3 regions of the Lysinibacillus sp. FN11 genome follow, and region 2 is predicted to be linked to each of the others. Evidence: predicted binding sites of a transcription regulator. Region 2 holds the regulator's gene; each other region holds the start of a gene.
What was found. The regulator LexA, encoded in region 2, represses DNA repair genes until DNA is damaged. The targets are predictions, from matches to a motif close to CGAACATATGTTCG.
Positions count from the first base shown of each region.

Region 1 (7,187 bases), 1.5 Mb from region 2:
ACGGAGGCTTCTTTTTAGTGTGTAGAGGCTAATAACCAGCCTTTACTCTTACTTAGGTCAATCAATTTCGCTCCAAGTAGGGCATAACGCATATGGAGTTCACCATATTTGGTTAGATGTGTTTTCTTTACTGCTAGTTCTAAAGCTTGGCTTACGGCAATCAAAGAGGAGGCAATATTCATCGATAAAATAGCACTTATTTCGCCATCATTAATGAAAGATTTTCCACGAATATCCGTTATTTTCATTTTACTGTATTCTATCGATGCTGTTGGTGCCAGCACACCGTTTTCCTTTAATAGCAGGGTTAACTGTTTATTTTCCTCTTTTAAACATTGAATAAATTCCAATGTAAGGATTTTTAAGTTTTTATCACGCGTATGCTTAAAAAAAGCATGACTGGAAGCAATATAGCCTTGATTGATCCCAAGCTGTGACCAAAGCTTGAAAATCTCCTTAAATTGTAGCGATGCTAGATTTTCATTTATCATTGTCATCCTGACACTTCCTAACTCTTAGTTTGATTTAAGATTAGGATGTAGCAGTAAATGACATTCTATTCATCTTTTACAATAAAAAATGAATAAGAGGTCGCTAATAGTAGGTACCATAAGGGTACAAAGGAGGGTAACGGTAGGGATAAGGGTATGGACATGGTTTCATATATTGCTGTGGCATGGTTGGTTTATAAGGGGCTTGATCCGTTGCTGACTCGATTCGATTACAGCTTTTTGCTGGTCCAATATAAGTCGTAGGAACAATCGGTGCAATCGTTTTCTTCCATTGTTCTTCATCTAAACAATACGTATGGGCCATCATATGGGCTGGTGTGAATTTTAAGATATCAGAGCCTAAAATGACCTCAGGCGTTGGCGCATCAAAAATAGCAAGTAGATGCGTGTCATCTTCTGTGGCTACTTCATAATGCCACCAGCCCTGTGGGACATTGGCAACCTGCCCAGGCTTGATAGGATAGTGTTGAATTTTCTTGGTAAATGGATTCAATAGAGAAACCGTTGCTGCTCCTGCAATACAATAGACAAGCTCTGCTGCATTTTGATGGTAATGTGGCTCGATGACATTGTCTTTACTTAAAAAAATATCAAGTAAAGATGTATTTTCTAATGTATTTAATTGTTCCACACCGAGAATATTAATGTAATTTCGGGAGTCTTTTTTAAAAAGCGTACTTTTATTGACATCAAAAGTGAACGCTGCAGAAGGGGAGCTATAATCGATGTTTGAGCTGATACTTACATCCTTTCTCATATAAATTGAGCTATTCATCATCATAGATTATGTTTTAGGTGCTCCTAGACTTACACAAATGCCTAGCTACAGCTAGCCTCTGTCTGGATAAAAATTAGCTAAAATTACCACTTCTATTTCAGAACATACGTGCGTATAATAAAAACACAAACGTTTGTTCTTGGTTGTTAAAAACTCTGTTCAACATGAATGAAAACAGAGTCAGTAAAGGAGCATTCAACATGAAAGAGCAGTTGAGAAAAGCCATGCATCGTCACCAAATCTTCCACATGATGTATATAGCGGAATCAGGTGCCATTACGAAAAGGCGCGTGAAAATCATCCACATTAAAGGTGATTCCTTTACCGCCTTTTGTTTTACAAGGCTAGCGAAGCGTACGTTTCGTATTAACAATGTTCTAGCCCTTCTGCCCATTCTCCAACGGGAGTCTGAGGTAATATGAATTACAACGATTTCCCACAGAAAGATATTTTTTGTATTGATATGAAGTGCTTTTATGCAAGTTGTATTGCCATGCTAGAAGGGCTAGATGTGCTGACAGATCCAATTGCCGTCATCGGTAATTTTGAACAACCTGGCAGTATTGTGCTGGCTGCATCACCAGTGATGAAAGAAAAATTTAACATTAAAACAGGGAATAGACGTTATGAAATTCCCAAACATCCAGATATTAAGTTGTTTGAACCAAAAATGTCCTTTTTTCTAGAGATGTCCATGGCCATTACGCGTCTGATTGCACAATATGTCCCTCCAGAGGCGATCCATGTTTATAGTGTGGATGAAAGCTTTATAGATCTAACAGGCACGGAGCAACTTTGGGGTTCGCCTGAGCAGGTAGCCAAATTGATTCAGGAAGACATCTATGAAAAGTTTCGCATTCCGTCCGCCATTGGCATGGGACCAAACATGTTGATGGCTAAATTAGCATTAGATTTAGAGGCAAAAAAAACAGGCTTTGCCAAATGGACCTATGCCGATGTGCCAACAAAGCTTTGGCCCGTGCGTCCTCTGTCTGATATGTGGGGGATTGGGAAACAGATGGCAGCCAATTTAAATGCGATGGGCATCCAAACAGTCGGTGGATTAGCCCATGCCGATTTAGCCGAATTAGAAAAGCGCTTTGGTATTATGGGTAATCAATACTATTACCATGCATGGGGCATTGATCTCTCCACATTAGGTGAGCCATTAGTGAACAATGCGGCATTAAGCTTTGGGAAGGGCCAAATGCTCATGAAGGATTATCACACACGAAGGGATATTGCGGTTGTACTCCTAGAAATGTGTGAGGATGTGATGCGACGTACACGGGAAGCAGGCTATGTCGGGCGGACTGTTAGCTTGGGGCTCTCTTACAGTCGCAATGCGATGACGAAAGGGTTCCATCGCTCAAGAACCATCGAAAGTCCAACCAATGAGACTCTTGTTATGTATCAGGCTTGTCTGGCCTTACTAGATGAGCATTTTGCGGGTGAGCCAGCGCGTCAATTATCTGTTAGACTGACAAACTTAGAGCCAGAACGTAGCATTCAGCTTGATTTATTTGATGAGCGTAAGGACCAGCGGCAGGTCATTGGTCATGTCATGGATGCGATTCGTAGAAAATATGGAGTGGTGGCCTTATTACGAGCAGCCTCCTATACCAGCGCTGGTACGGCTATTTCACGGAATCGCTTAGTGGGCGGGCATTTAGCATAAGGAGTGGAAAAATGATAAGAGATAGAGGAACGATGAAATGGACAGCAATGATGCTACCAGAGCATTTAATGCTTTTGAAGGCATGGAAACAAGAGGTGTTGACAGAGTTGCCTCGGGAACATGCTGAATGGGAGCTTGAAGAATTACAGCAAATAATCACACAAGCATTCACACAGCATAACTATATTATGTTGACTATATGGGAACATGGTAACTATGTGCAATGGGGAGGTACCATTCAAGCGATGAACGAGGACCAGCTGCTACTAGAAACCATTACCACAACGAAGCACATCCCATTAAGATACATTTATGCTGCTCGTATAGAAGATGATGGATGTGATTAATGGAGAGCAACGACGATTATTACATCAATTTTTGCTGCTTGATTTAGCTGTGAAATCCTTGCAGCACGATCTAACAGTGGCGGAGCATTTTAAGATGAAGCGTGTATTCTTACCTGCTATGGATGCTTTATTAAAGCAGCTACACAATGATTATTTTCAATTAAAACGTCAGCTCGCTCAACAAAAAATACGATTAGTTGGCTGGCATCGAATTGATGATTACTTTAGTGATGTGCAGGTGGCTACCGCAGGCAATGATGAGGTACTACGCTATGCCAATCAAGCGTTAAAAACCCAAGTCGAAGAGCTAATGAATAAACATTTACACAATGCCTAGGCTTACGTCTACGACGAAAAAGCCAAAAGCTGATGACAGGAGTGGTCAGCTTTTGGCGGCTTTATTTCTCGATAGGTTTCACATCAATTTGCTCAACAAGAAATTCATTGTTAGTACGATTAAATTGATAGGTAATACGAACATCGGCTACATAAATAGGTGAGATGCCAATCGATCCAGGGATGTTTAACATTATTTTTTGATTTTCTACTGTATAAATGACCACACCACCGAAAGCAAGTTGCGCTTGATTGATATCTGGTGCTGGATCAAAGTCATAATCAAATGTAGATTCTTTTCCCTGTGCTTTCATAGTAATCGCTAATGTGCCATCATTATTTTTAGTAATCGTTGATTCAATAGTATGTGCAACGATGTCTTCATAATGTTGGACATTCATCTCCGATAAATCCTTTCCATTTACAACATGGATCTCATAGTGATTGAGGCCTGTCCCTCGTCCAGTTTGGATAATCATAACAGCCTCTTCCTTATGATCATTCGTCAGATCTGTATAGAATAACTGAGGTTTAGTTCCTGTCTCAGGAATTGTCCAGTCAAAATTTTTTCGCTTACCATCAATATCTAAAGTTACCTCTGTAATTTCATTTTGTGCTTCATTCTGTGCAAATAATTTCACCTTCTCATCATCGGAAACGGCAATCAATGGAGCCTGTATATCCAGCTGTGATGAGACCTGTTCAGCAGGGGGGATTACTGTCTCGTTTGGAGCAGTAACACTACATCCAGCTAGTAGAGAAATTCCTAATAACCATAGCCACATCTCTTTTTTCAATGTCTAGAGCCACCTTTTCTATAGCTTATTGACTTTATTATACTGTACAAAAATGACCCATAGCAGTTGAATTCGTGAAGGAAAAGCTTATATGCCAGGGAGTGGAGGTGTAACAATGAAATTCTTAGAGATAGTAGGGGAAAATAGAATTCCGTTGTTTGTAAGGCGTCTCTCATTTTGAAAAGCAAATGAGTGACAATTTCTTTACAGCGGCAAATTCATAACGATCTGCTCACCAATAGGTCCCAATCTTCTTTCTCCATGATCCACAAAGCCTACTTTGATATATAAATTCTGTGCAGCTATATTTTTATGATTGACGACTAACACTACTTCATTACATTCTTTAAATTCCTGCTTCACAAAATCCGCAAGTGCAAACATAGCCTTTTTAGCATAGCCCCTACCTTGCTGCTGATGGTCGATGGACAGGGCAGTTAGTAACATTGCCTGAGGATTACTAGAATATTGTTGGACTCTGTCCGTTGCATGAAGAACAAAAAAGCCGACAGGTACGCCACCACTTAAAATCACAATTGGATACTGTCCGACCTTCTCGATTGAAATCTCTTGAGGAAGTGCTGTAAATTGGTGTTGTTCTTCAGGTAATTCAAAACGATTTAACTGCTCTACATAGCTTTCAGAGAAATGTACTAACTCAATATTCGTTGTTTCTTGCATAAAAAAGCCTCCTTTTCTAATAGTTTAACCATAGAACAAACGTTCGTCAAGGAGGCTTGTATTAAAATAATGTGGGGGTAGGTCATTTTAACTTAAAAGGGTACCAAAAAGTAAAATAAAAGAAATACTAATCATCACAATAAGTGTAATGACCATTGTTAAAATTCCTCGAAGCAAGGTCGTTAAATTTTTAACATTTTTCATACCGACCAGGCTTAGGTAGAAACAGACAATAGACAAGAGTAGTGTCAACAGTAGTGGATGGAAATGAAGATATGTGTCAAAGAAGTCTTTCATTGAACCTGATAGAAAAAATAATAGAATACAGCCCAAAGATAAGATAAATGACCAGAGATTTAAATTAATTCCCATTGTTTTCCTCCTTCCTATAAAAACGAATTTGTTGTAGGAATGTTCCGATGATTCCGCTTGATAGGGAAAAGGAGAAACTAAATGTGTAGTTGCTACAACAGGGTCACTCGGACGAAAGTGACCCCAAGTATCAAAAGGAGTGTAAAGTAAAGTTGAAAGAACCTTACACTACTATTATTATGTGAAGCTAGCGGTTTAAGATAGTTATCTATCTAAATTACTAGCTTTTAATTGTGAGTAAAAATAAATGAGCTAGAAAAAAACGAAAAGGAAGGAGATTAGACAGAATAGCTGTGGTAGCGATTCATTGTAAAAAGGCTTTAGCTTCTGTAATGGAACAGAGGCTAAAGCCTGAGACGATCAATTAACACATGAAGCTAGCACCAACGATAATAAGAAGGATGAATAGTACAACAATAAGCACGAATGTAGAGCTATTGCCGCTTCCATTGTCCCCGCCACAGTAACTATTGAAATTACAGTAACTCATGAAACACACCTCCTTTCTTTCTTCTAAAGTATGTATAAGACAAAAAGGGGGTAGCGAGCCAAGCTACAACTAGAGAAAAAATGAGTTGTCCCTTCATTCGGGAATAAAACGGTGAAAGCTTTACTTTATTATTATGATGGAATAGTAGCTTGAGCTAGTTGTTAGCCTGTATAGCACTAAAAATGTCAAATAGCATCAAGAATAATGAAACAAATTCTACTAATTGTTTTGATATTCAACACGATGTAAAAAAACATCCGTTCTAGGATGTTTTTTTAGTATAACGGCTGCTGCGTATGACAAGGGGGAAGCCGTTCACATCATGAATCATTTGAAGGTCGTACTGCTTTAAGGCAAATTGACTTTGATACAAATATTCAAGAACAAGAAGTTTTCCTCCTGATACGCCACAGAGGACACCAGAAGTTCCTTGACCATTTGTAAAAGAAACACCAACAGGCTGACCGATTAAATACGGAATTTTATGTTGCCAAGGCACAATAGCCACTCCTTTCATTATAATATATGAAAGAAGTGGCTAGAGGTTCTTACCTTCACAAAATCGTACACTCTGTTGTTGGAGATGCTAACTAAATACTGACAAATCGATCATTCTTTCATTACTATTTATATGGTAATATAATCTATAAATGGGGTTATAAAGAATTGCTAGTTATTAACGATCAATCGGGAGGAAAATGGATGAAATTTAAAAAGGGAATCACCTTTATTCTAGGCTTCTTACTACTCATGCTTACTGCCTGTACACCAACAGAAAAAAGTGAGAGCCAACTTCATGAGAAAAAGCAAATAACAGATGATGAAGAGATGGTGTTCTCATTTGAGCACCCTAAAACCAAACAAAACTACAAAATCATTCATGCCAATCAACTGTTTTATCCATATATGGAAAAGGTCAAAGAGAATCCGAATCTTTCAAGCTCGGAAACTCTGGAACTGTATAATAAGGAGGTTATTCAACCGATCTACAAGGATTGTTTTGAAAATGGGGAATATTATCATATGGCAGAAAACCTGCTTAATACGGTTCCTAGCAGGCTAACAGAAATACAAATGGTGAGTGAAAAAATGGAGACGCATAAAGCAGAAATCAATCAACTTATTCAAGAATCGCTATTGAAATCCGCAGACCTGTTACCCTCTCAAAGCGATGTAGCCGTTTGTGTATTCCCTTC
Region 1 covers NZ_CP102383.1:2,227,666-2,234,852, reverse strand. The annotation lists gene NP781_RS12105 (DUF3231 family protein) at 15-497, opposite strand; gene NP781_RS12100 (cupin domain-containing protein) at 595-1,251, opposite strand; gene NP781_RS12095 (WYL domain-containing protein) at 1,491-1,712, shown strand; gene NP781_RS12090 (Y-family DNA polymerase) at 1,709-2,968, shown strand; gene NP781_RS12085 (YolD-like family protein) at 2,980-3,315, shown strand; gene NP781_RS12080 (YhjD family protein) at 3,299-3,652, shown strand; gene NP781_RS12075 (hypothetical protein) at 3,714-4,448, opposite strand; gene NP781_RS12070 (GNAT family N-acetyltransferase) at 4,653-5,129, opposite strand; gene NP781_RS12065 (hypothetical protein) at 5,217-5,501, opposite strand; gene NP781_RS12060 (YjcZ family sporulation protein) at 5,866-5,991, opposite strand; partial or broken gene NP781_RS12055 (hypothetical protein) at 6,267-6,490, opposite strand; gene NP781_RS12050 (DUF2268 domain-containing putative Zn-dependent protease) at 6,694-7,187, shown strand, end outside.
Region 1: the regulator LexA is predicted to act here: its motif matches at 1,417-1,430, upstream of NP781_RS12095 (WYL domain-containing protein).

Region 2 (7,187 bases):
TTCTGAAGAACATCATCAAAATTTTAAGAAAAAAATTAGGCATTACACAAGCTGCACTTGCAAAAGAATGTGGAGTTGTGAGACAGACGATTAATAGCATTGAAAATGATAAATATGATCCGACTCTTGAATTAGCTTTTAAGATTGCTAAGGTTCTTAATAGCCGTATTGATGAGGTGTTTATTTATGACTAAATTTCACCCAAATTATATGATTACAATGAAGGACTTCGTGAAAGAACACTCGGCAATTTTAAGAAAACAAACTCAAGAAGTGTCGATACCAGTGACCACTGAGGATCGAAATACCCTCCTAGCCATGCTACAATATCTGAAAAATAGCCAAAATCCAACGCTAGCAAAAAAATATAAGCTTCGCCCTGGAAGTGGACTCTCTGCTAATCAAATTGGCGTAGATAAACGAATGTTTGCTGTACTCTTTGATGACCAAGAAATGATGCTCATTAACCCTAAAATAATAAGTCATTCCATCAATATGATTTATCTACCGGAGGGAGAAGGCTGTCTATCTGTAAATCGACCTGTTCCTGGTTTTGTACCGAGATATGAGAGAATTAAAGTCAAAGCTTATGACATCGATGGACATGAAATCATTGTACAGTTACAGGGCTATGGGGCCATCGTTGTACAGCATGAAATCGATCATTTAAATGGCATCATGTTTTATGATCGAATAAATAAAGAGCATCCTTTCCAACTGCCTAGTCATGTTATCATCGAAAGCTTTTCTTCCCTTCAGTAGTTTTTTACAGAAAAAATTAGCAGGAATATTATTTTCCTGCTAATCTTTCTTGGTGCTCCTGGAAACGACGATGTACAGTCGCCTTACTTACCTCAAAGCCTAACCCTCTAAGCGTTATAGAAATTTCTTCAAAGGTAAATCCACGTTTGCGTAGCTTCACAATTTCCTCTACAGGTAGATCTTTACGCTCCTGCCCCTGCGGATTACCTCGGTTCGATAAATTATTTTCTGGACGATAACCGTTTTCTACAGCACGTCGCATACCTCGTCGAATTTTAGCATTATGAATTCTACGCTGATATTCCTCTACAATCGCTAAAATTTCAAGCAGCATCGTATCCATTTCATTTAATTGGACTGGGCCTGCATCACGCATAGAAAAAACGTCAGTTGCTGACTTTTGTAATAAATGTAATACAGCCATCCTTGCATTGCCTCGTCCTAAACGAGTTTCATCTTGGACAAAAAGAGCATTAATGTTCTTATCTTTTATAAAATCAAGCATTTCTAGTAAGCCTTCACGTTCTACATCATAGCCACTATGTTGATCTTTGAACACGCCCTTCACTGCATAGCCTTGCTCAGCAGCATAGCGCAGCAACTCTTCCTGTTGGCGCTCTAATGAGGAGCTTTGTGTTTCTTTTTCGGTACTTACGCGACAATAGACAACAGCCGATAGTTGATTATTTATCATTGTTCATTTCTCGCAATTTCGATAGTATTGATGGGACTGGCTTGATCACTCACTACAGGAATAACTAGAGATTTTCCTGCTACAATTTTAATATCTGCTAGTTCATTTTCAGTTTTTACAAGCTTTATCCAATCATCAGTACTCATTTTACCACGATATTGCTCGGCTAACGACCACAAGCTATCCCCATGTTCGATTTGAATTTCTGCGTAACTAACTTTTCCTGGATCAGTAATGTAAAGGTATGCTGCAAATAATAAACAAGCTCCTATTAAAATTGAGATATGTGTGTTTTTCTTCAACCATGTCATAATCATTACCCCTTTTTAAGAATGTTTGTTCGGAATGTATGTTCCCATAATAAAGCGAACAAACATTTTTGTCAAACACTTTTCGAACCTATGTTTGCATACGTGTTCGCATTCTGTTATACTATCAAATAAGAAGAATGATTTTAGAAAAAAAGAGGTGAGCACTCATGAAAAAAGTTTCGAAAAGACAAGAGGACATTTTAGCTTTCATTAAGGAAGAGGTACGAGCTAAAGGATATCCACCATCAGTACGCGAAATTGGTGAAGCAGTTGGACTTGCTTCCAGTTCAACTGTTCATGGACATTTAGCTCGATTAGAACAAAAAGGCTTTATTCGTCGAGATCCAACAAAGCCACGCGCAATTGAAATTTTAGAGCCTGAAGAATCCATCCAAAAGCAACAGGTGATCCATGTTCCACTTGTCGGGAAGGTTACAGCTGGTTCTCCAATTACAGCAATTGAAAACATTGAAGAATATTTCCCATTACCCGATACGTACGGCACAAGTGAAGATCAATTGTTCATGCTAGAAATTATGGGAGAATCAATGATTGAAGCTGGGATTTTAGATGGAGATTTAGTCATTGTAAAACAAAAGGCAACAGCTAATAATGGGGATATTGTTGTAGCTATGACAGCTGAAGATGAAGCAACTGTAAAACGTTTCTTTAAAGAGAAAAACCATTTCCGTTTACAGCCTGAAAATTCTTCTATGGAACCTATTATTGTCGATCAAGTTTCTATTTTAGGACAAGTTGTAGGTCTTTACAGACGTGTACATTAACTATTAAAGCAGGTTTTGAGGATTATGTTCCTTCTAAGAGCATGTATCCTCTTTTTTACGCAAAAAAAGAATCCACATACGATTGGATTCTTTGTACAATGCCTCTTCTAAGCTTCCTTCTTAAATTTTAAGCTCGCTTCCACAAAGGCTGAAAATAGCTTTTGCGCACCCTCATCTCCTGCTATGGCTAGTTCCTCAGGATGCCACTGAACAGCCAAGCAAAATGGCATCTCCTCATGAACTACCGCTTCGATAATACCGTCGTTAGATTTTGCCGCTACTTTTAATTTTTCTGCTAAAACATTCACCGCTTGATGATGAAATGAATTCACTGCTATTTTCTCTTGTTCAACGATAGTCGCTAATAGATTGTCAGCAATAACCTGAACAGAATGGGTAGCTACAGCTCGACCTGATTGCTGCATATGTTGAAGTAATTTAGTGCTAAAATGATCACTATCAATATCCTGATATAAAGTACCACCTAAAGCAACATTTAGTATTTGAATTCCTCGACAAATCCCGAAAATAGGCATCTTCCGTTGGAATGCGGCTTCAATTAATGCTAACTCAATCGTATCTCGCGCTGGATGAATTTTTCCAAGCTTTAATGAAGGCTCAGCCCCGAATAGAAATGGGTGCACATCATGACCACCAGATAATAATAATCCGTCTGTAAGGGCTAAAATCTGTGCTGCCTCTTCTTCTACCCCAATTGGAATAATCAATGGAATTCCACCAGCTTCAATGATGCTTTTGCTGTAAGCCACATTTAATCGAGAGGATAAATCATCCTCAACAAAGGCTGTAATACCAATAATCGGTTTCACTTGCTTCCCCCCACATTCCTGAAAATTGAACAATTACCAAAAGCTTATATACCAATTGATTAATAGATCGCCATAGAAATAAACAATAACTGCAGCCAATGCAATAGATGGCCCAAACGGAATGGGTGTTTTTCTCCCCTGTTTGTTTTTCGATAACATGGTAATCCCGACAACCATACCAATAACTGCAGCTAAAAATAGCGTTAACAGTGTATCAATCGTACCCAGAACGAGACCAATTAAAAAGAATAATTTAATATCGCCTCCACCCATGCCACCGTTCGATAGCACAGCAATGATATATAATATGCCAAAACCAACCACAGCACCCACAAGAGAGTCCCACCACGGTGTTAATGGTGACAGCACTCGTCCAATAGCTAGCACAGGTAAAAAGAATACTAACACCTTATCAGGAATTAGCATATAGGCCAAATCTGACACAACGATAATAACTAATAAGGAGATAAAAAGGAACGCTACTATCAATTCTATGCCCCAGCCTAGCTGCCAATAAGCAAAGGCAAATAATACACCTGTCATTAATTCTATGACTGGGTAAACCCAAGAAATTTTATTGCCACACCCCCGACATTTTCCTCCTAAAAATACATAAGACAAAACTGGTACTAAATCAAGCGCCGTTAGTCGTCTCTGGCATTTCAGACAATGTGAAGGAGGATGTACAATCGACTCCTTCTGTGGTACACGTAAGCCAACTACATTATAAAAAGACCCAAAGACAAGTCCAAATAAAAAAATAAAGATCGTATAAGCCATTTCCAATTTCATGTCCTCCTAAACCAATAGGCGCCCATACAAATGAAGTATGGCGCGCCTATAAAATAAAGTTATTGTTGTTCTTCGTAATAGAACGTCGTCACTTGCACTGTTGCCTTTAACGTAAGATCTGCATCTTTCTCAAGCTGTGCCTGCTCTCCAGGCAATTTAAATTCAATCTTATCGGTTTTCATGACACGCTCTAATTGTTCAACCTCCTGTAAAAAGCTTTCAAGAGAATTAAAATCAAGCGCACCCACCTCTAATATAAAAGTAATAAGCTTTAAATTAGCTGGTAAAGAGTCCTCCGAAAGAGAGGCAATCGGTGTAGTACTCTCCTTGTTCTCCTGATCACCATTGACCTCTGCTTCAGCCTGCTCCAACATATTGAGGTCATTCGATACATCTGAAGGTGTCACAGTGCCGTCCTCACCTTGAACCGTTAAAGACAGTATACGAGTTCCTGTCACCTCTTCAATCTCAGCTAAATCAAGAATAATCTTTTCAACGGCTCTTGTGGCAGGTAGCTTTTGTCTTAAGGCTAATATATTGATAGTAGGCTGTCCCTGCTCCTTGTCTAATTGTGCTAGTTGTTCTTTGACATTAGCTAATTCTTGCTGCACCTGCAATACATTACTCTCTTTTTCATTCACTTCATTCAATTTTGGTGACAGCAAATAATAATACAGCGCAAATAAAATAGCAGCTATCAGCGCAAGTAACAAAATCATAGATGAATTTTTACTACTCGTTAATTTATTCATGAGCGTCGTCCTCCAGCTAAATACATAAAATCAATTGTCGCTGTGATAGACACTGAATATCGCGGTACTTCTTTAAATTTTTGTTGGGGTGTTAACTCCCTTTGTTCACCTAGCTCTATTTCGAAGTTTGAGACCGTGTTAATTTGAGCATCTGTAAAATAGCTACTCATTAAAAGTCGCTCCACATATTTCGATATATCTGTCATCGTTTCAAAATCCACTTCAATATTCACCGAGTTCTCTCCGAAAACATAGCTACGTAAATAGGAATGAGTTGGTAATAAAGTTTTTGTTTCATCAATTAACGGTGTTACAGGATAAGAAACGCTTTGAATAAAAGTCACAGACTCTTCCAACGAACCCTGATCGACACTTTGTCGTGCGTCTAGCTCCTGCTGCAATTGATCAAGCTGTGTTGTTAATGCCTGTTCCTCTGCAGTCAATCGTGATAATTCACCTTTTGATGTAAAAAATAAAAAAAGTAAATAAGCTACAATAAGTCCCACAATGACAATCACCAAGCTATAAAAAAGCTTGGGAGAGGCTGTTCTTTTTTCAAGTTGTGGTAAGAGGTTTATATCTGGAACCATTAATGAACCTCCTTCAAAGCTAAGCCAAGCAACGTTGAAAATTCTCGCTTAAAGCGAGGAAATGATTTCTCGATCTTTTTCCCATCGACGACTCTTAGCGGTGGTTCTAAATTAGAAGCAAGTAAGTTTCCAATTGATTTCAATAATGGGTTATCGCCAAGCATAATAATTTCATCCACTGCTTTTTCACCTTTATGTAAAGAAAACTTAAAGAAATTCATCATCCGATCAATCTCTAGAACCTGATCCATTACAACCATTTGATAATTCTCTGCTTCGCCATTATAGATAAATTGATAGTTAAACTCATTCTCTTTCTTCCCCTGCCATTGCGTCATATCTACTTCAATAGATTGATAGCGCAAAAACTCCACTTGGCCATTGGAAAAAATACTGATAGATAGCTCATTAATCGACCATTCCGCAATCAAATACGTTTTATTAGGCACTAATAATGACATATGCTCTAATAAGCGTATATTGCAAAGCGCACGAATATCGGCAGCTTCAGGTTCTAATGAAACATCTAGCAACATCCCTACCATTTTCGTTATCTCTTCGGAGGGCGCTGCAAATAAGATAGCCTTGCCATCCTCGGCATCAGCATCATAAACATCAATTAAAGGGTCTTGAAATGGTAAATGAATGGAATGTCCCAATTCCATTTCAGCATATCCTCGTAATTCCTGAGGCTTGACATCTTTAGGGTGCTCAAAGTTTTTTAATAGAACCGTCGTATCAGGGACAAACATACGGACAGCCTGTTTTTTCCCTGTCCATTTCATTACTTGCTCTTTAATCACCTCAAAAAGAGCTACCTCATCGACGATTGTTCCATTTTCAACGATTCCAGCTGCTAAAGGGTATTCATAGCCTTGCCACTGATTAGGCTCTGGTCCTTTCGCCACAATCGCACGCAGCACATAATCCTTCAGTTCAATCGAAACATGCGACTTTCTTTTTCTCTTAAACATGTGAAAAGACCTCCTTATCCTATTCAGTATAAATGATTTTTTCAATTAGTCATCCATTTCCCAGCCAGAAACGCAAATTTTCTTGCGCTTCTGAGTGGGTTGGGAGGACTGATTATTGCTTTGGAGTTTCTGAAGTAGACGCAGGTTTTTCTCCTGCGCTTGTTAATGCTTCATTTAATTCTTTTTCAGTTACTTCAGTTTTTCCTAATTTGAGAGCAGTTTTCATACTATCAAATTTAGGATACTTAATTGACCATGTGTCCTTTTCAAAAGTAACTGAAGTATCTTTTAAATCAATTCCATCTACAAATGGTTCTAATGCCTTTGCATTACATTTACCATCAGTACATGCCCCATCAATATAAGCAATTTTAGCCCCTGCTAGAATATTTGATGCCTCCGCTAAAATTGCACGGTCCTTCGACTTATTAATAATATTACCAATTGCAGGTACAGCGATTGCTGCGATAATTGCTAGGATAACAATTACAGCTAATAGTTCAACTAATGTTAAACCTTTCTCATTTTTCAATAGTTTTTTATTTTTCCATTTTTTTAACATAATGAAATCCTCCTTAATAGTTTTATATGAAGTGTGTGTACACGCGCTTCTGAACATTATGGCGAAGCTGCACAATCTCGCCCAATACATTTGCCACCTGTTCCTTTGCTTCCCTTGCGAATATCGTCTGCAATA
Region 2 covers NZ_CP102383.1:685,275-692,461, reverse strand. The annotation lists gene NP781_RS03225 (helix-turn-helix transcriptional regulator) at 3-194, shown strand; gene def (peptide deformylase) at 187-762, shown strand; gene NP781_RS03215 (YneB family resolvase-like protein) at 791-1,456, opposite strand; gene NP781_RS03210 (cell division suppressor protein YneA) at 1,453-1,767, opposite strand; gene lexA (transcriptional repressor LexA) at 1,935-2,552, shown strand; gene NP781_RS03200 (gamma-glutamyl-gamma-aminobutyrate hydrolase family protein) at 2,660-3,382, opposite strand; gene NP781_RS03195 (prepilin peptidase) at 3,416-4,168, opposite strand; gene NP781_RS03190 (hypothetical protein) at 4,234-4,926, opposite strand; gene NP781_RS03185 (PilN domain-containing protein) at 4,923-5,516, opposite strand; gene pilM (type IV pilus biogenesis protein PilM) at 5,516-6,490, opposite strand; gene NP781_RS03175 (prepilin-type N-terminal cleavage/methylation domain-containing protein) at 6,603-7,052, opposite strand; gene NP781_RS03170 (prepilin-type N-terminal cleavage/methylation domain-containing protein) at 7,109-7,187, opposite strand, start outside.

Region 3 (7,187 bases), 530 kb from region 2:
TTATTTACAAGCGGAAAAAGGTGTGCATCGTCTAGTACGTATTTCTCCATTCGATTCGTCTGGCCGCCGTCATACGTCTTTCGTTTCCTGTGATGTTATGCCAGAGTTTGACGACAATATTGAAATCGATATTCGTACAGAGGATTTAAAAATTGATACGTATCGTGCAACAGGTGCAGGTGGTCAGCATATTAATACCACAGATTCTGCCGTTCGTATTACGCATATTCCTACTGGTACGATCGTACAATGTCAAGCTGAGCGCTCACAGATTAAAAACCGTGAAAAAGCGATGACGATGTTAAAAGGGAAGCTATATCAATTAGAACTTGATAAACAGCAGGCGCAATTAGATGAAATACGCGGTGAACAAAAAGAAATAGGCTGGGGCTCCCAAATTCGTTCGTATGTCTTCCATCCATACTCGATGGTGAAGGATCATCGTACAAATGAAGAAACAGGTAATGTGGGTGCTGTGATGGATGGCGATTTAGATCCATTTATTAATGCCTATTTACGTTCAAAAATAAATTAATACCCAGATTCCCCAAGAGTGAGATACTCTTGGGGAATTTTTGTTAAAAGGGTGGATGATAGGGTGCATCTTGGCTAAGCTGTTTTCGTTCATTCATGTAATATTTATACAGCATAGAAGCGTTAAGAAATTGTTTACTAATGGAAGCATATCGAATCGGTAGTTCGATTTGTTTATTATTTTTTAACGTTACAATACACCCCATTTCACTAGGTGTAATATTAATAATTGCATGAAGCCCTATCCATATATTGTGAATGGAGCTGGGTGAATAAGTTGGCAGAAAAATACAGGGATAACCGTAATCAAAGGCCACGACGATTGGTAGCTTGTGTTGATTGCCGAAAAAACGTTTAGCCGATTGTTTTGCGGCTTCATAAGTTGATCCTAATGAGAGACAGGATTTTCGAAGGACATGCATCGGTTTGCGTGTAACAATCAGCTCATTATGCTTATCAATCACATGCGTGAAGACTTTGGAGTCATGCTGAATAGGTTGCAGTAAATAAGTATTGAATGACATTAAGTAGCCGTTTACAAAGTTAGTTGTCATATAGGGAGTGCCTCCTTTTTTCTAGTGATAACGGTAGTGTAAAACAGAATATGACTTTCTTAAATTAAATGAAATAGTTGAAAATCGTTCAGAAAAGCGCGAAACGCCTAGAGAATTTGCTCTAAATATCAATTGATTAATAGCTAATCCAAGATATTTTCGAATCGTAAGCATTGCTTTTTAATTTCAATTTTCATATAATTTAGAAAAGGATCGAGGTGAGATCGTTGGATAAATATTATTCGTATACAGATTTTCTGAAAGCCGTTGGTCAGTCGAAAAAAGTTGATGAGGCAGAGAAATTATTAAACGAGATTTATTTAGATTTATTTTTAAATCGTATCCAGCGTATGCATCGGCAAGAGCAGCTCATGGTTCTGATAGATAGAGCACTCGATGAAAAAGATGAAAACGCATTTTATCAATACGCATCCGAACTAACTTCCTTACAGCAAACAGAAGATGAATCATATTGACGAACCCGCTCTCCATATCTATTGGAGAGGGGGATTTTTTTTGCTTTTGAAAATAGTTGCAGTGGATGTGAGGAGTGTATGTTTTGGTTAGAAGAAGTGGTTTTGCTTATAGAATGTGGAAAGTCATTTAAAAAGTTTGAGACGCTGTTTATAAAAAAAGTGAGAGCCGGTCCAAAGGGAAGCGCCCCTGCTCATAAGAGGAGAAGAGCCGCTCCAAAAGTACAGAGCCCGGCTCCTGAGAGAGTGTGAGCTGCACATAAAGCAAAACAGGAAATCTCATCCATTGATGAAGCTTGAAAACCTAATAAAACGGCTATTATAAGAGTAACAAGTTAAATTGACCGTATTGTTATGTAATAAAAATTTTAGAGATGAAAAAAATTTTTACAAACATTCGTTCGTTAAATGTTCGAAATTTTAATATTGCTATGCTAAAATATATGTACAAATTGGAAGGAAAGGACGGGGACATGAGTGCAAACATTTGATTTACAAGCGCCATATCAGCCTAACGGGGATCAGCCACAGGCCATTGCGGAATTAGTGGAGGGTGTGAAAGCAGGCAAACGTCATCAAACATTGCTTGGTGCTACTGGAACAGGTAAGACGTTTACCATTTCGAATGTCATCCAGCAAGTCAAAAAACCAACACTAATCATGGCACACAATAAAACACTAGCTGGCCAGTTGTATAGTGAATTCAAAGAATTCTTCCCGAATAACGCCGTTGAATATTTTGTCAGCTACTATGATTACTACCAACCAGAAGCTTATGTACCGCAGACAGATACCTATATAGAAAAAGACTCTAGCATTAACGATGAAATTGATAAGCTGCGTCACTCTGCTACCTCTGCATTGTTTGAGCGTGAGGATGTCATTATTATTGCATCTGTGTCCTGCATTTATGGTTTAGGTTCTCCCGAAGAATATCGAGAAATGGTTGTTTCCATTCGTACAGGTATGGAAATTGAACGTAATCAGCTATTACGCAAGCTTGTGGACGTTCAGTATGAGCGAAATGATGTTAGTTTTACTCGCGGAACATTTCGGGTACGTGGAGATGTTGTGGAAATCTTCCCAGCCTCTCGTGATGAGCATTGTATTCGTGTGGAATTTTTTGGGGATGAAATCGATCGCATTCGTGAGGTAGATGCACTAACGGGAGAGATTTTATCGGATCGAGAGCATGTTGCTATTTTCCCAGCATCCCACTTCGTTACACGAGAAGAGAAATTGCGTAAAGCGATTGAAAATATTGAAAAAGAATTAGAGGAACGACTTGCATTATTACGTGCAGAAGATAAATTACTAGAGGCACAACGTTTAGAACAACGTACACGTTATGACTTAGAGATGATGCGTGAAATGGGCTTTTGCTCTGGGATTGAAAACTATTCACGTCATTTAACATTGCGTGAAGCAGGTGCTACTCCATATACGTTACTAGACTACTTCCCAGAAGATTTTTTACTTGTGGTTGATGAAAGTCACGTAACACTTCCACAGGTACGTGGGATGTACAATGGTGACCAAGCGCGTAAAGGTGTGCTCGTAGAACACGGCTTCCGCTTGCCATCTGCTCTAGATAACCGTCCATTACGTTTTGAAGAGTATGAAAATCGTATACATCAAGCAATTTATGTATCAGCCACACCAGGTCCTTATGAGTTGGAGCATACACCAGAAATGGTAGAGCAAATTATCCGACCAACTGGATTATTAGATCCATTAATCGATGTACGTCCTATTGAAGGGCAAATCGATAATTTAATCGATGAAATACAAGATCGAATTGCGCGTGATGAGCGAGTTTTAGTGACAACGCTAACGAAGAAAATGTCCGAGGATTTATCGGCCTACTTGAAGGAAATGGGCTTAAAAGTAGAATACCTACATTCAGAAATTAAGACACTAGAGCGTATTGAAATTATCCGTGAGCTACGCAAAGGAACGTATGATGTGCTAATTGGTATTAATTTATTGCGTGAAGGTCTTGATATTCCTGAGGTGTCCCTTGTGGCGATTCTAGATGCTGATAAAGAAGGATTTTTACGTTCAGAGCGTTCTTTGATTCAAACTATTGGTCGTGCTGCTCGTAATGCGAATGGTCATGTCATTATGTATGCAGACCATGTAACAGACTCGATGAAAAAGGCGATTGATGAAACGAAACGTCGTCGTGCGTTACAAATGGCTTATAACGAGGAGCATGGTATAACACCTCAAACGATCATTAAGAAAATCCCAGATGTGATTCGTGCAACACAAGTAGCAGAAGAAGAGGAATCCTATGTAACAAAGGCAACAAAAGGCAAAAAGCTGACAAAGGCGGAAAGAGAACAGCTTGTTGCTTCTCTAGAAGTCGAAATGAAGGAAGCAGCAAAAGCGCTTGATTTTGAACGTGCGGCTGAGTTACGAGATACAATATTTGAATTGAAGGTAGAAGGGTGAATGACTTGTGAAAAATACTGAAATCGTCGTGCAAGGTGCACGTGCTCATAATTTAAAAAATATTAATGTCACAATTCCGCGTGACCAATTAGTCGTTTTAACAGGATTATCGGGCTCTGGAAAGTCTTCTCTAGCATTTGACACAATTTATGCGGAGGGCCAGCGTCGTTACGTTGAGTCCCTTTCCGCGTATGCCCGTCAATTTCTTGGACAAATGGATAAGCCAGATGTCGATGCGATAGAAGGTTTATCCCCTGCTATTTCCATTGACCAAAAAACGACAAGTCGTAACCCACGATCTACTGTTGGTACGGTAACGGAAATTTATGATTATCTACGTTTACTTTATGCCCGCATTGGTAAACCAATCTGTCCAAATCATGGTATAGAAATCACTTCCCAAACGATTGAGCAAATGGTGGATCGTTTATTAACCTATCCTGAGAGAACTAAGATGCAGCTCCTTGCTCCAATGGTTTCTGGACGTAAGGGTACCCATGTTAAACTGCTAGAAGATTTAAAAAAGCAGGGGTTTGTTCGTGTACGAATTGATGGGGAATTGCGTGATTTAGATGATGCTATCGAACTTGATAAAAATAAAAAGCATTCCATCGAAGTAGTAGTGGACCGTGTTGTTATGAAGGAAGGGATTGCTGCTCGTCTGAGTGATTCTTTAGAAACGGCTTTACGACTGGCAGATGGACGTGTGCTTGTCGATGTGATGGAACATGAAGAGTTACTATTTAGTGAGCATCATGCCTGCCCATTATGTGGTTTTTCTATTGGTGAGTTAGAGCCTCGTATGTTTTCATTTAATAGTCCGTTTGGTGCTTGTCCAAGCTGTGATGGCTTAGGTTCAACACAAGAGGTAGATTTAGATTTAGTGGTGCCTGATTGGGATCGTTCCTTGTTAGAGCATGCCATCGCACCATGGGAACCAACAAGTTCGCAGTACTACCCACAATTACTAAAAGCTGTATGTGATCATTACGATATTCCAATGGACGTGCCTGTGAAGGATTTGCCAAAGGAAAAGATGGATAAAGTTTTATATGGCTCTGGAAAAGACAAGATACACTTCCATTATGAAAATGAGTTTGGCAATGTGCGAGATCAAATGATTGAATTTGAAGGGGTGGTGCGCAATGTTGAGCGTCGTTTTAAAGAGACGACATCCGATTATGTTCGTGAGCAGATGGAAAAATACATGGCACAGCAGGCTTGCCCTTCATGTAAAGGGTATCGTTTAAAGCCTGAGACGCTAGCAGTGAAAGTAGCTGATAAACATATCGGTGAGGTCACACAATATTCAATTCAGGAAGCAGACACTTTCTTTAAAGAGCTTGATCTCACTGAAAAGGATATGCAAATTGCTCGATTAGTTTTAAGAGAAATCGAAGAACGATTGGGCTTCCTTGTGAATGTTGGTTTAGACTATTTAACATTGAGTCGTGCAGCAGGTACATTATCTGGTGGAGAGGCACAACGTATTCGCCTTGCTACACAAATTGGTTCACGATTAACGGGAGTCCTCTATATTTTAGATGAGCCTTCGATTGGTTTGCATCAGCGAGATAATGATCGACTGATTAGCACATTACAAAATATGCGTGACATTGGAAATACGCTGATTGTGGTAGAGCATGATGAAGATACGATGCTTGCTGCAGATTATCTCATCGATGTAGGACCTGGAGCAGGCGTCCATGGCGGTCAAATTGTGGCAGCAGGTACACCACAGGAAGTTATGAATAATGAAAAATCCTTAACTGGACAATATTTAAGTGGTAGAAAGTTTATTCCTTTACCAATTGAAAGACGCCAACCAAATGGCCGAAAGCTCTCCATTAAAGGTGCCAAGGAAAATAATTTACGCAATGTTAAAGTAGATGTTCCATTAGGCTTATTTGTAGCAGTGACAGGTGTGTCTGGTTCAGGGAAATCTACACTGATAAATGAAATTTTATATAAATCTTTGGCACAGAAGCTGAATCGTTCAAAGGTTAAGCCTGGCGAGCATAAAGAAGTGACAGGTATCGATGAGCTTGAAAAAGTAATCGATATTGATCAATCGCCAATTGGGCGTACACCTCGTTCAAACCCAGCAACTTATACAGGTGTTTTTGATGATATTCGCGATGTTTTCGCAGCAACAAATGAAGCAAAGGTACGAGGCTATAAAAAAGGACGCTTTAGCTTTAATGTCAAGGGCGGTCGCTGTGAAGCATGTCGTGGTGACGGCATTATTAAAATTGAAATGCATTTCCTTCCAGATGTTTATGTACCATGTGAAGTATGTCACGGCAAACGGTATAACCGTGAAACACTTGAAGTGAAGTATAAAGATAAGAGTATTGCAGATATTCTCGATATGACAATTGAAAATGCAGTAGTGTTCTTTGAAAATATTCCAAAAATCCAGCGTAAGCTACAAACGATTGTTGATGTGGGGTTGGGCTATATGAAATTAGGGCAACCAGCCACAACCTTATCGGGTGGTGAGGCGCAGCGTGTAAAACTAGCCTCTGAATTACATCGACGCTCAACAGGGAAATCCTTCTATATTTTAGATGAACCAACGACAGGATTACATGCCGATGATATTGCTCGTTTACTTGTCGTTTTACAGCGTCTTGTTGAAAACGGTGATTCGGTATTAGTTATTGAGCATAACTTGGATGTGATTAAAACAGCTGATTATATCATTGACTTAGGTCCAGAAGGCGGAGACAAAGGTGGTACGATTGTTGCAACTGGTACACCTGAAGAGGTAGTAGAAGTAGCAGGCTCCTATACAGGCAAATACTTAAAACCAATTCTGGAACGTGATCGTATGAGAATGGATGCATTGCTAGCAGAAGCTACTAAGTCTTAAGGGTTTTACATTCGAACGGAAATGATTAATCTGGATTGAAAGGTGATCTTAAATTGGGGAAAGTCGCTCAATCCAGATTGAAAATGATTCGAAATGTGAAGAACCCACTAAAACAGAGGTCAAAAGTGATCCAACTAATCTAAAAAACGAGCAATAAAATCTTCATAGGTAAAAGCCTGACGATGTTGAAATGAAAAGACCCAATTTATTCAATTTTGCAGTGAAACTTTTCACATGATGAATCGTATAAATAGTATAACGAACTGAGGGAGGCTATTTATTTATGCAAAATGA
Region 3 covers NZ_CP102383.1:154,412-161,598, forward strand. The annotation lists one part of gene prfB (peptide chain release factor 2) at 1-535, shown strand, start outside; gene NP781_RS00680 (competence protein ComK) at 579-1,088, opposite strand; gene NP781_RS00685 (IDEAL domain-containing protein) at 1,316-1,564, shown strand; gene uvrB (excinuclease ABC subunit UvrB) at 2,039-4,018, shown strand; gene uvrA (excinuclease ABC subunit UvrA) at 4,026-6,893, shown strand; gene NP781_RS00700 (DUF4097 family beta strand repeat-containing protein) at 7,177-7,187, shown strand, end outside.
Region 3: the regulator LexA is predicted to act here: its motif matches at 1,952-1,965, upstream of uvrB (excinuclease ABC subunit UvrB).